Regions from separate parts of the Streptomyces bullii genome, predicted to be linked through region 1. Evidence: riboswitches for the same ligand, from Rfam matches in the RefSeq annotation. Region 1 holds a riboswitch; each other region holds the start of a gene.
What was found. A riboswitch is a leader RNA that binds a small molecule or an ion and turns the genes downstream of it on or off. The one in region 1 is predicted to bind cyclic di-AMP.

Region 1 (4,082 bases):
GTTCCATCAGGGCCGCCTTCGCCGCGCCGTCGCGCAGGGGAGCCAGTGCGGCCCGGGCCTCCTCCGCGTACCGCACGGTGTCCCGGCGCGCCTGGTCCAGGGCCGGGTGGGCCCGCAGCCGGCGAAGGGCCTCGGCGTGGCGCTCGTCGTCGGTGAGGTCGGAGTCCAGCAGCTCGCACAGCGCGACGTCCTCGGCCAGCCCCAGCCGGGCCGCCCGCTCCCGCAGCCGCAGCACCGGGAGGGTCGCGATGCCCTCCCTGAGGTCCGTGCCCGGCGTCTTGCCGGACTCGTGGGAGTCGGAGGCGATGTCCAGGACGTCGTCCGCCAGCTGGAAGGCGACGCCGAGCCGCTCGCCGTACTGGGTGAGCACGTCCACGACCGTCTCGTCGGCGCCGGACATCATCGCGCCGAACCGGCACGACACCGCCACCAGCGAGCCGGTCTTGCCGCCCAGCACGTCCAGGTAGTGGTCGACCGGGTCACGCCCGTCCTGCGGCCCCGCCGTCTCCAGGATCTGGCCCGTGACCAGCCGCTCGAAGGCCACGGCCTGCACCCGCACCGCCTCCGGCCCCAGGTCGGCCAGGATCTGCGAGGCCCGCGCGAAGAGGAAGTCGCCGGTGAGCACCGCGACGGAGTTGCCCCAGCGGGTGTTCGCGCTGGGCACCCCGCGGCGTACGGCCGCCTCGTCCATCACGTCGTCGTGGTAGAGCGTGGCCAGGTGGGTCAGCTCCACGACCACCGCCGAGGGCACGATGCCGGGCGCGTACGGATCACCGAACCGCGCGGCGAGCATCACGAGCAGCGGCCGGAAGCGCTTGCCACCGGCCCGCACCAGATGCTGGGCGGCCTCCGTGATGAAGGGCACCTCGCTCTTGGTGGCTTCGAGCAGCCCTTCCTCGACAGCCGCCAATCCGGCCTGGACATCGGCTTCCAGAGCCTGGTCCCGCACGCTCAGCCCGAACGGCCCGACGACGGTCACGAGGGGTCTCCTGTCTGCTGGTGTCTACTGGCGGTTACACGGTTTGTCGATAGGTCGCTGCCATCACTCAAGTCAGCGTATCCGGTCACGTTTCGATCACCGCCAGCGCCCACTGTTACAGGACGGGCGGTATCGGATCACGCCCGTTATGTTTTTGATCAGTCGATAAGAACAGACATTTATCGACTTTCCAGTAAGTATCGCACCACGTCCCGGGCCGGTGCCGCGAACCCCCTCTCACCGCGCACGCATCTCCACTCACCCCGCCCGATTTGCCGCAAATGGCAAGCGAATTCCAGTAGATGGAGAATGCCCTCCGGGCTCGCGCGCAGTGAAGTAAGTCACTCACGCCTCACGCGCGTCATCACACGGCACACCGCCGTTTCACCTTCGCGGACACGCCAGTTGAACGTGGCGACCGCAAAGGATCAAGCACCCCAAATCCCCCACAGCAAGATCAACCAGCTTGAGCTGTGACATCGGCACTTGTTCCCGGCATGTGCTCTCGCATACGTTCCGGGCCTGCCGGGCGGACGCCGAATCCTGCCGCCGCCCGTGCCACCGACGACCACTTCACTCACGCACGGCAGGAGCGGGGGACCCAGGTAAGTCGCCGTACCGGTGCGTCGCGCCGGTACGGCTCGGGGTGAAGCCGCGCCCGCGGCCGGGCACCTCCCGCCCGAACCCGACAGCTCACCTCGCAGGCGTCGGAGAGGAACATCACCATGCTCGGACGAGGTAAGCACCGCCGCGTCAGAATCAATCCGCTCACCCGAGGTGTCCTGGCCGCCGGCACCGGCGGCGTGGCCCTCGCGCTCCCCCTGCTGGGCGCCACCGCCGCGCACGCCGTCCAGCCGGCCCAGACCGCGCCCGCCGCCGCGCAGTCCGCGCCCCAGGCGGCCAAGGCGCCCAAGTCCCTCACCTACACCGTGGTGAAGGGCGACACGCTCTACCGGATCGCCGACGAGTACGACGTGAACGGCGGATGGCGTCAGCTCTACAAGGACAACCGCAAGGCCGTCGGCGACGACCCGAGGGTCATCCACCCGGGCCTCGAACTGAAGGTCAGGACGGCCGAGGCGAACGCCGGCACCAAGGCGGACACCGCCAAGCCGGCCGTCGCCGCCAAGCCCGCCAAGTCCGCCACGCAGGCCGCCGGATCCGTCGCCCAGGCCACCACGGCCTCGGTGAAGACCTACGCCGACAACCTCGACGGCTGGATCCGTGAAGCGCTGGACATCATGGCGCAAAAGGGAATTCCGGGAACCTACGACGGCATCTACCGCAACATCATGCGCGAGTCGTCCGGCAACCCCCTGGCCATCAACAACTGGGACTCCAACGCCGCCGCCGGCACCCCGTCCAAGGGCCTGCTGCAGGTGATCGACCCGACCTTCCAGGCGTACCACGTGGAGGGCACGTCCTGGGACCCGTACGACCCGGTCGCCAACATCACGGCCGCCTGCAACTACGCGGCCCAGCGGTACGGATCGATCGACAACGTCAACGGCCCCTACTAGGCCGCGCCCCCGGGCCGCACGCCTCACCGGCCCCGCGCGTCGGGGAACAGTCGCTCGAGGACGACGGCGATGCCGTCGTCCTCGTTCGACAGGGTGATCTCGTCGGCGACCGCCTTGAGTTCGGGGTGGGCGTTGGCCATGGCGACGCCGTGGGCGGCCCAGTCGAACAGGGGGATGTCGTTGGGCATGTCACCGAAGGCGATGGTCCGCTCCGGGCTCAGCCCCAGGTGTTCGGCGGCCAGCGCCAGACCGGTCGCCTTGGTGACGCCGCACGGCTGGAGCTCGACGGTGCCCGGCCCCGACATGGTGACCGTCGCCAGGGACCCGACCACCGAACGCGCCGTCGCCGCCAACTCGTCGTCGGACAGGTGGGGGTGGCGCAGCAGCACCTTGCTGATGGGCGCGCACCACAGGTCCACGCGCCGCTCCACGCGCAGCGCGGGCAGCGTCGGGTGCGGCATCAGATAGCCGGGCTCGATGAGGGTGAGCCCGTCGACCCCGTCCTGGTCGACCGCCGCGTACACCTGCCCCACCTCGGCCTCGATCTTCTCCAGCGCGGTCTCGGCCAGCTCCCGGTCCAGGGTGACGGACCACAGCAGACGGTTCGCGCCGGCGTCGTACACCTGCGCGCCCTGCCCGCACACCGCGAGCCCCTCGCAGCCGAGGTCGTCCAGGAGCGGCCGCACGCGCGGCGCGGGGCGTCCTGTGACCACGAGGTGCCGGGCACCGGCGTCCGCCACCCTCGCGAGCGCGGCCAGGGACCGGTCGGAGAGGGTGTCGTCGCCGCGCAGCAGCGTTCCGTCCAGGTCGGTGGCGATGAGTGAATACGCGGTGGGAGCGGCCATGATCAGAGAATACGGACAACGCGGCGGTACGACTCATCGCCCGCCTCGCTCCCCAGGCCGCTCCCGGGAGGGGCGGTTTCCGGCATAGCCGGTTACCGGCCGGTTGAAGGTCTCTGCACCACTTGGCAACAACATGCTCCGCTACCTACCGTCGGGGCGGTCTCGGGCGGTACCTTCCATGTGTCCAGGGGGGACTTGATCGGGGGGTCAGGTTGAGCAGTGGACGCAGTGGCCGCATTCGCGTGCTGGGGCCCGAGGAGCTCGGCGAGGGGGAAAGGGAGCGCTGGCGCGAACTGCGCGCCGCTTCCGAGGCGCCGCGCAACCCGTTCATGGAACCGGAGTTCACCGAAGCCGTGGGCCGCGTACGCCCACAGGCCCGGGTCGCCGTGCTGTACGAGGGACTGGAGCCGGTCGGCTTCCTGCCGTACGAGCGGGGCCCGTTGGGGCAGGGCCGGGCGATCGGGCTCGGGGTGTCGGACTGCCAGGGCGCGGTGCTGCGCCCGGGCCTGCGCCCGGACACCGGGGCGCTCCTGCGGGCCTGCTCGGTGTCGAGCTACGCCTTCGACAACCTGGAGGCCGAGCAGCTGCTGTTCGTGCCGTACGCGGCCGAGGAGCACGCCACCTACGTCATCGACGTGGAGAAGGGCTACGAGACCTACGAGTCCGTGCTGCGCGCCCAGTCGCCGAAGTTCCTGAAGACCACGCTCGCCAAGGAGCGGCGGATGGGCCGCCAGGTCG
Region 2 (4,082 bases), on a different contig from region 1:
CTCGTTCCACGCGATGGCGGCGATCTACGACACGATGCGGTACGTCACCTGCGACGTGGAGACGATCTGCCTGGGCCAGGCCGGCGCGGCCGCCTCCGTGCTGCTGGCGGCGGGCACCCCTGGCAAGCGATTCGTACTGCCTGGCGCCCGCCTGGTGCTCCATCAGCCCCGGCTGCCCGAACCGGTGCGCGGGCAGGCGAGCGATCTGGCGATCCAGGCCGACGAGCTGACGCGCGTTCGGGCCCGGATGGAGGACCTGCTCGCGCGCCATACGGGCCGGACGCGCGAGCAGGTCAGGGCAGACATCGAGCGGGACAGGATCCTCGACGCCGAGGAAGCGGTCGAGTACGGCCTGGCCGACCGGGTCGTCCCCAGCCGCAAGGGCGCGCAGCCCGGCCCCGCCGCGAAGTGAGCCGCCGATGCTGCCACCGGAACTGCCGCCCCTGCCCGCCCTGACGCGCGCCGAGGCGGAGTTGATCGATCGTTACCTCGACGTGGTCGACCTGCTCGGCCGCATCAACCCGGCGCTGCCCGGTGACACCTACCGCGGACTGCGGGCCGCACAGGCGCTGGTCACGAAGGCGGTCGCCCTGCGCGACGCCCTGGCCGTGATGCACCAGCGCGGCGAGAGCGAACTGCACGCCGCCACGCTGGCCCGGGCACTGCGGGTGCTGGACGGCGAGCGGCGCACCGCGCGCGTCACCCTCCCCCCGGAGTCCGGAATCTGACGGTCCCCCACCGGGTCCGGACGCCCGTCCCGTGGACGTCGCGTCCGGACCCGAGACGAAACGGGCTGAACGGCGTACCCCCTTTGGGAGTATCCCTAGCTACTTTTTTCGGCCCTCCGGGCTTGCGCACCCCGCCTGACCCGGGGACGGAACGGGGTATTCCGTCGCTGGTCCGAGGCTCCCCGAGTCTCTGGACGGTGACTCGAACACGAGGGTGTCCACCCGAACGGGTGAGTGGTGAGTAACAACACAAATCCCCGGTTGCGTTGGGATTTTCCGACATCCATGGGTGAAGATCCCTGTCTGACGACAAGCCCCCGCCACCGCGGCGGGGCGGTCCGGGCGGACGCCGAGTCCTGCCGCCGCCCGGATGACCGGTCGACAGGAGTGGATCGGCAGGAGTGGAGGACCCAAGCATGACGGGCCGCCGGAGCGTCAGTTCCGAGCAGTCCTTGGGGTGAAGCCGCGAGCTCGCTCGCGGCCGGGCAACTTCGCCAGCCCGAATCCGACAGGTCATCCTTCACAGGCGGCTGACGAAGGGTTGCGCATGACTGCGCTCAATCGTGTCCCGTCGCTCATGGCCCGGGCCGGTACGGCCTCGGCCCTGACCATCGCCGCCGTGGGCGGCTCGATCGTGGCCCCCGGCTTCACCTCGGAGGCCCAGGCCGCCTCGCCCGCGACGAAGGCACTTCAGGTCGCGGCCTCGAAGAAGGGCTCGCCCTACAAGTGGGGCGCCACCGGACCGCACAGGTTCGACTGCTCGGGGCTCACGCTCTACTCGTTCAAGAAGGCAGGCAAGAAGCTGCCGCGCACGGCGGCCCAGCAGTACAACAAGACGCGCCACATCTCCTCGACGAACCGCAAGGCCGGGGACCTGGTGTTCTTCCACTCGGGCCGCAACGTCTACCACGTCGGCATCTACGCGGGTAAAGGCAGGATCTGGCACGCACCCAAGTCCGGGGACGTGGTGCGGCTGCAGAAGATCTGGACCAAGAGCGTCTGGTACGGCCGGGTGAAGTGATCCACTGATCGACTGATCCGTGCGGGCGGCAGCACATCGGGGTGCCGCCGCCCGCACGGGGCACGACGGCCCGCCCGGGGCATGACCGCCCCACCCGGGGCATGACGGCCCCGCCCGGGCGTGACGCTCCACGGGCACGACGGCCCGCACGGCACGACGGCGCACGGGCGTGACACGGGCTCAAGTGGTTACCCGTCACCGCATGGCCGAGCACCGTCCCTGCACCGCACGCAACGAGACGCCGCTGGAGAGAGCCGACCGCAACTTCGTCGAACTCCTCCAGGAACTGCGCGTCACCCAGACGGGCGTACAGATCCTCTTCGCCTTCCTGCTGTCGCTGGCCTTCACCTCCCGCTTCGGAGAACTCGACACGGTCCAGCGCGCCACCTACGTCACGGCTCTCCTGCTGGCCGTCCTCGCCGCGGCGCTCTTCACCGCGCCGGCCGCGCTGCACCGCTCGCTGTTCCAGCAGGGCGCCAAGCCGCGCATCGTGCAGGTCTCCTCGCGGCTGGCCACCGTCGGTCTGGCCGTGCTGGTGTTCGCCTTCAGCGGCTCGGTCATGCTGGTCGTGGATGTGACGACCGGCCGGGCCGGCGGCCTCGCCGCGGGTGCGGCGACCTTCCTGGTCTGTGTCGGCCTGTGGGGACTGCTCCCCCGGCTCGTACGACGCGCGGGCCTGGGCGAGGAGGGGCGCGAGAGCGAGCAGGACACCGAACCGGCGCACAGCACCGTCAGGCTGCCCCGGCCGTCGGTTCGAGGAGGAGAGCCGCGCCGAGAACCGTCAGTGCGGTACCGGTGACGCCTTCGACGACCCGTCCGGCCCGCGGGCCGCGCAGCCACCGGCCGAGGCGGTCCACCAGCAGCGCCACCACGGGGAACCACACCAGGGCGAGTACGACCACGATCAGCGCGAGCAGCAGCGTCCGGGGCACGGCGGGACTGCCCGCCGGCACGAACTGCGGCAGCAGGCTGAGGAACGTGATCGGGGCCTTGGGGTTGAGGGCGTTCGTCACGAAGCCCTGCCGCAGGGGCCGTGCCGCGGACCCGCCGTCGTCCTGAACGGCCCCGGTCCGCGGCCGCCGCAGTGACCACAGGGTTCGTACGCCCAGGTACAGGACATAGGCGCCGCCCAGCAGTCGGAGCGCGTGGAAGAGCGCCGGCACGGCCGTCAGCACCGCAGCGACCCCCGCCACCGCCAGCGCCGTGTGCACGAGCAGCCCGGCCGCGATGCCGAGCGCGCACGCGACGCCGGCCCGACGGGAGACCAGGGCGTTGCGCACGACCACGGTGAAGTCGGCGCCCGGCATCGCGATCATGCCCGCCGCGACACCCGTGAACGTGATGAGCTGTGCGTCCATGCGCCCAGCCTGCCGGGACCCGGCCTTCAGAAGGTATGTCGAATATGCTGCCCAGCCCTTAAGCGATTCTTTGGGCTGCGGAGGTCCGGCATGTACGACCCGACCCGACTGGCCGCGCTGGTCGCCGTCGCCGAGGCCGGCTCGATCACCCGGGCCGCCGAACGCCTCGGCTACACTCCGCCCGCGCTCTCCCAGCAACTGGCCAAGCTGGAACGGGAGGCGGGCACGGCCCTGCTGGTCCGCCACCACAGAGGGACGCGGCTGACGGGCGCGGGCGAACTGCTGGTGACACGGGCCCGGCGGGTGCTGGACGAACTGGAGCGGGCCCGGCACGAACTGGCACGGCTGACCGGCCTCACGGGCGGCACCCTCCGGCTCGGCACCTTCCAGACGGCGGGCATCCACCTGCTGCCGCCGGTGCTCAGCGCGTTCCGCCGGGCGCATCCGGACGTGGCACTCACCGTCGCCGACTACGAACCGCCGGCCGGCATCGCCGCGGTCGCCGCCGGCGAGATCGACCTGGCGCTGACGCACACGTACCAACCGCCGATCCGGCCCCGCTTCCCGCCACCGTGCGCGCGGAACCCGTGCTGGTCGAGGAACTGGTGCTGGTGACCGCCCCCGGTCATGTCCTCACCGGCGGTACGTCCCGGCTGCCTCTGGCGGAGCTCGCCGGGCAGCCGCTGATCAGCATGGCACCGGACCATCCCGCCCGGCAGGGCGTCGAGACGGCGCTGGCCCGGGCCGGGGCCGCCCCGTCGGTGGTGGTCGCCACCCCCGGGTACGCGCTGGTGTGCGCGCTGGTCAGTGCGGGCCTGGGAGTCGGAGTCGTACCGGAGATGGTGGCGCGGACGGCGGCCACCCCGGTCGGTACGCGCCCGCTGGATCCGGGAGAGCTGCGCCGTACGATCGCGGTCGTCCACCGTGCCGAGGAAGCGGCACCGGCCGCCGACGCCTTCCGGGCCTTGTTGCGCG
Region 3 (4,082 bases), on a different contig from region 1:
GCAGACCAGCGCCATCAGGCGCTTGGAGTCGGCGGCGTCGTAGATCGAGAACGACGAGGTGAAGCCGAGCTTCTTGCTCTCCCGCCGCAGGATGCGCACGCACGCGCTGTGGAAGGTCATGACCCACATGGCGTTCGCGCGCGGGCCGACGAGCTGCTCGACGCGCTCCTTCATCTCGCCCGCGGCCTTGTTCGTGAAGGTGATCGCGAGGATCTGGCCCGGGTGGACGTGCCGCTCGGCCAGCAGGTAGGCGATGCGGTGCGTGAGCACGCGGGTCTTGCCGGAACCGGCGCCGGCCACGATGAGCAGCGGGGAGCCGGAGTGCACGACGGCGGCGCGCTGGTTGTCGTTGAGCCCCTCCAGGAGCGCGGCGGAGTCCACCACCGGGCGGGCGGCACCGTCCCGGTAGTGCGCGTCCCGGTCCGGCGGCACGTCGAACTTCCCGCCGAACAGATCGTCCGGGATCGGCTCCGGTACGTGATCGTCCTCGGGCGGAGGCGGGGGTTCTGCCCCGTGGCCCCGCGGGGCCTGGAGGTCCGCCAGGAAGCTGTCGTCAAAGAGGCTGCTCATCGCTCTCCGAGTCTAGGGCGCCGCACCGACAGCCCGCCGCCACCCTGGGAACTCGGGGCCGCACCTCCCGCCCGGCCCCTCACCGGCCGGGAGATCCCCGTCACCCACGGTCACCCGGCGGGCCGACCCCGGGGCCGGTGCCCGGCACCCCGGGCCGCCCGCACGCAGGTCCCGGCCGGGCGCACACCGCACCGAGGCGACCACGATCCGTGACCATCAAGGCAGGGTCACGAAAATGTATCGGGCATATCACCCATCAACCTTCACACAAGCCACACGAGTTGGCTACCGTGCGGTCGGGCCGCACGACCCCCACCGGCGAACGTCGCCGGGCCGCGCGGCCTCCGCCGAGTCCGGTGTGCCGCCGTTGCACCTGGAGCCGGGGACCCAACCGAGACGTTTGGGGTGAATCGGCCCGCCTCCCTTCGGGGACCGGCCGTAGGGCAAACCTTCCGAAGCACCCGCCCGAACCCGACAGCTAACCCGGTAGGCGGAACACGGAAGGAGTCGCCTCCCTTGGCGTCGCACCGCAAGTCGCGTCCTGCCGGTACGCGCGTAGCAGGCATACGCACCCCCGCCCTGGCCACCGCCGCCCTCACCTCGGTGGCCCTGCTGTCCCAGACGGCCGACGCCACCCCCTCGGCCGACGACAAGCCGAGCCTGGAAGAGGTCGAGAAGAAGGTCGACGACCTCTACCGCCAGGCGGAGTCGGCGACCGAGAAGTACAACGCGGCCAAGGAGAGGACCGCGAAGCAGCGCAAGCGCGTCGGCACCCTCCTCGACGACGTGGCCCAGCGCACCGAGAAGCTCAACGAGGCGCGGCGGGAGCTGGGTTCCTTCGCCGCCGCCCAGTACCGGACCGGCGCCGGCGCCCCGGACACCGCGACGTTCCTGCTCGCCGACTCCCCGCAGGACTACTTCGACCAGACCCAGCTGATGAGCCGGCTGACCGGCCGTCAGAAGGACGCCGTCGACGACTACGTCGCGCAGCAGTCCGAGACGGTGAGGAAGCGTCAGGAGGCCGCCGAGAGCCTGGAGACGCTCACCGAGTCGCAGAGCGACTTGAAGACGGCCAAGGCCACCGTGCAGCGGAAGCTCGCCGAGGCGCGCGAGCTGCTGTCGAAGCTGACCGCCGAGGAGAAGGCACGGCTCGCGGCGATCGAGAAGGAGAAGCAGGAGGAGGCCGCCCGCGAGGCCGCCGAACTCGCCCGGCAGCAGGCGGAGCAGCAGGCCCGGGAGGCCGCCCAGCAGCAGGAGAGCGGCTCGTCGGGAACCTCCTCGCCCTCAGCCTCGCCGTCGGCGCCGTCCTCCCCCTCGACCGACTCCTCGTACGCCACCAAGGCCGAGAAGGCGCTCGCCTTCGCCCGCGCGCAGATCGGCAAGCCGTACGTGTGGGGCGCCACCGGCCCCGACTCCTACGACTGCTCCGGCCTGACCCAGGCCGCCTGGAAGGCCGCGGGCGTGGACCTGCCGCGCACCACCTACGACCAGGTCGACGCCGGCACGACGGTCCCCCTGTCCCAGGCCCAGCCGGGCGACCTCGTCTTCTTCTACGACGACATCACCCACGTCGGGCTCTACATCGGCAACGGCATGATGATCCACGCCCCCAAGCCCGGCACGTACGTCCGCGAGGAGTCGGTCTACTACGACGGCGAGTCGTCGATCCACAGCGTGGTGCGACCGGCCTGAGCCCCGGGCGGTGGCACCGGGAGGGACGGCGGGACCGGGGCCTGTCGCGGGGGCCTGTCGTCTGGAGCGGACAGGCCCCAGGCGGTCAGGTCCACAGCACGGCGATGAAGACGTTCGCCGTGGTCAGCAGGCCCACCAGGCCGAACAGCCGCTTGTCCGCCCTCTCCTCGTCCCGCTTCACGTAGACGAGCCCGAGGATCACGATCAGCAGCGCCAGCTTCACGCCGATCTTGATGTTGTCGACGGACTGGTCGTCGGCCTGGTTGAGACCGACCAGGATCACTCCGGTGACCAGCATCGTCAGCGCGCCGTGCAGCATCGCGGGACTGAAGCGGGCGGTGCCCTCGCCCATCGCCTTCATCTGCGTGAGGAAGCCGCCGAGGAGCGCGGCGATGCCGACGATGTGCAGGCCGACGAAGAGGTGGATGAGTACGTCCATGAGGCCGGAGCCTAATCACGGCCCCGTGCCCGGCCCGCACCGGCCCGGCACTCCCAGCGGGCGCATATATGCACCCCGTAGCACTCCGCCGCACTCGGCCGCCGGGCTTCCCGGACATCGGTCATCGCTCTGAGTGAAGTCGACGGCGCCAGGACGGGATCACGGTCGCACACGGTCACCTTTCGGTCCGCTCACGCCAGTTCCGCGCAAGCCGTCACCCGCCCCGCACGGCCCGGTTTAGCGTCCTCCACCAGGTGACCGGCTCCCCACCGCCGCCCGGGCCAGGGGCGGCAGTCGGCCACCACCGCCGAGAAGGTCCGGCGGCGGCCCGCTCCCCCCTGTGCGGGCCGTCGCCGGACGCGCGAACCGTCCACGACGGTCGTACGACCGCCCCGGACGGCCGCGCGTGGGACGGGCGGTCGTCGGACGGACGGTCGTCGGAAAGGACGTGGAGCCCAGGTGGCAGCGCACCGCAAGCCCAGACAGCGCTCGATGGGCGGGAGCACGACCCGCACGGCCGCCACGATCGCCCTGGCGGGCGCGGCGACCGCCACCGCCTTCGACGGGACCGGGCAGGCCGAGCCACAGCTGTCACCGGAACAGGTCAGGTCCCGGGTGGACACGCTGTACCAGGAGGCGGAGGCCGCCACCGAGAAGTACAACGGCGTCAAGGAGAAGGCCGACGCGGCCCGGCGGCGGGTGCAGCAGTTGCAGGGTGAAGCGGCCCGTCGGCAGGACCGGCTCAACTCGGCCCGGGAGGCCTTGGGTTCGGTCGCGAAGGCCCAGTACCGCAGCGGCGGCCTCGACCCCGCGCTGCAGCTCGCCCTGTCCGAGGATCCCGACCGTTACCTGGCGGGCGCCGAGTTCGTCGAACGGGCGGGCCACCGGCAGTCGGCGGCCGTCGCGCGCGTACGGGAACAGCTTCGTGAGATCGAGCAGTTGCGGGGAGCCGCGCACATCGAGCTGGCCTCGCTGACGTCGCGGCAGGCGGAGCTCAAGCGGCACAGGAAGACGATCACCGGGAAACTCGGTGCCGCCCGTCAGCTGCTGTCGCGGCTGACGGCCGAGGAACGCGCCCGGCTCGCCGGCCACACGCCCCAGGACCGCGCCTCACGGTCGTCGGCGGACGCGCGCGCCGGCTCCGCCGCCCCCGGGTCCGCCACGGCCCAGGCGCCCACCTCCCGTGCCGCGTCGGCCGTCTCGTACGCCTACCAGAAGATCGGCAGCCCCTACGTGTGGGGCGCGACCGGCCCCGACGCCTTCGACTGCTCGGGCCTGGTGCAGGCCGCGTACCGCTCCGCCGGCATCTCGCTGCCCCGCACGACGTACTCCCAGATCGACGCGGGCCGGCGCGTCAGCCGCTCCGAGCTCCGCCCTGGGG

Region 2: it holds a riboswitch for cyclic di-AMP, as region 1 does, so the genes downstream of both, ACFPZJ_RS06715 (C40 family peptidase) here and ACFPZJ_RS31255 (transglycosylase SLT domain-containing protein) in region 1, are expected to answer to the same signal.
Region 3: it holds a riboswitch for cyclic di-AMP, as region 1 does, so the genes downstream of both, ACFPZJ_RS17495 (C40 family peptidase) here and ACFPZJ_RS31255 (transglycosylase SLT domain-containing protein) in region 1, are expected to answer to the same signal.

The regions. Positions count from the first base shown of each region.
Region 1 is NZ_JBHSNY010000012.1:128,484-132,565, reverse strand. Features, by position in the region: gene ACFPZJ_RS31260 (polyprenyl synthetase family protein) at 1-979, opposite strand, end outside; cyclic di-AMP (ydaO/yuaA leader) riboswitch at 1,544-1,701, shown strand; gene ACFPZJ_RS31255 (transglycosylase SLT domain-containing protein) at 1,705-2,499, shown strand; gene ACFPZJ_RS31250 (HAD family hydrolase) at 2,523-3,344, opposite strand; gene ACFPZJ_RS31245 (GNAT family N-acetyltransferase) at 3,587-4,082, shown strand, end outside.
Region 2 is NZ_JBHSNY010000002.1:572,762-576,843, forward strand. Features, by position in the region: gene ACFPZJ_RS06705 (ATP-dependent Clp protease proteolytic subunit) at 1-412, shown strand, start outside; gene ACFPZJ_RS06710 (hypothetical protein) at 420-728, shown strand; cyclic di-AMP (ydaO/yuaA leader) riboswitch at 1,079-1,272, shown strand; gene ACFPZJ_RS06715 (C40 family peptidase) at 1,276-1,749, shown strand; gene ACFPZJ_RS06720 (DUF6328 family protein) at 1,952-2,548, shown strand; gene ACFPZJ_RS06725 (LysE family translocator) at 2,481-3,107, opposite strand; partial or broken gene ACFPZJ_RS06730 (LysR family transcriptional regulator) at 3,198-4,082, shown strand, end outside.
Region 3 is NZ_JBHSNY010000005.1:650,067-654,148, forward strand. Features, by position in the region: gene pcrA (DNA helicase PcrA) at 1-570, opposite strand, end outside; cyclic di-AMP (ydaO/yuaA leader) riboswitch at 906-1,078, shown strand; gene ACFPZJ_RS17495 (C40 family peptidase) at 1,087-2,262, shown strand; gene ACFPZJ_RS17500 (hypothetical protein) at 2,348-2,701, opposite strand; gene ACFPZJ_RS17505 (C40 family peptidase) at 3,161-4,082, shown strand, end outside.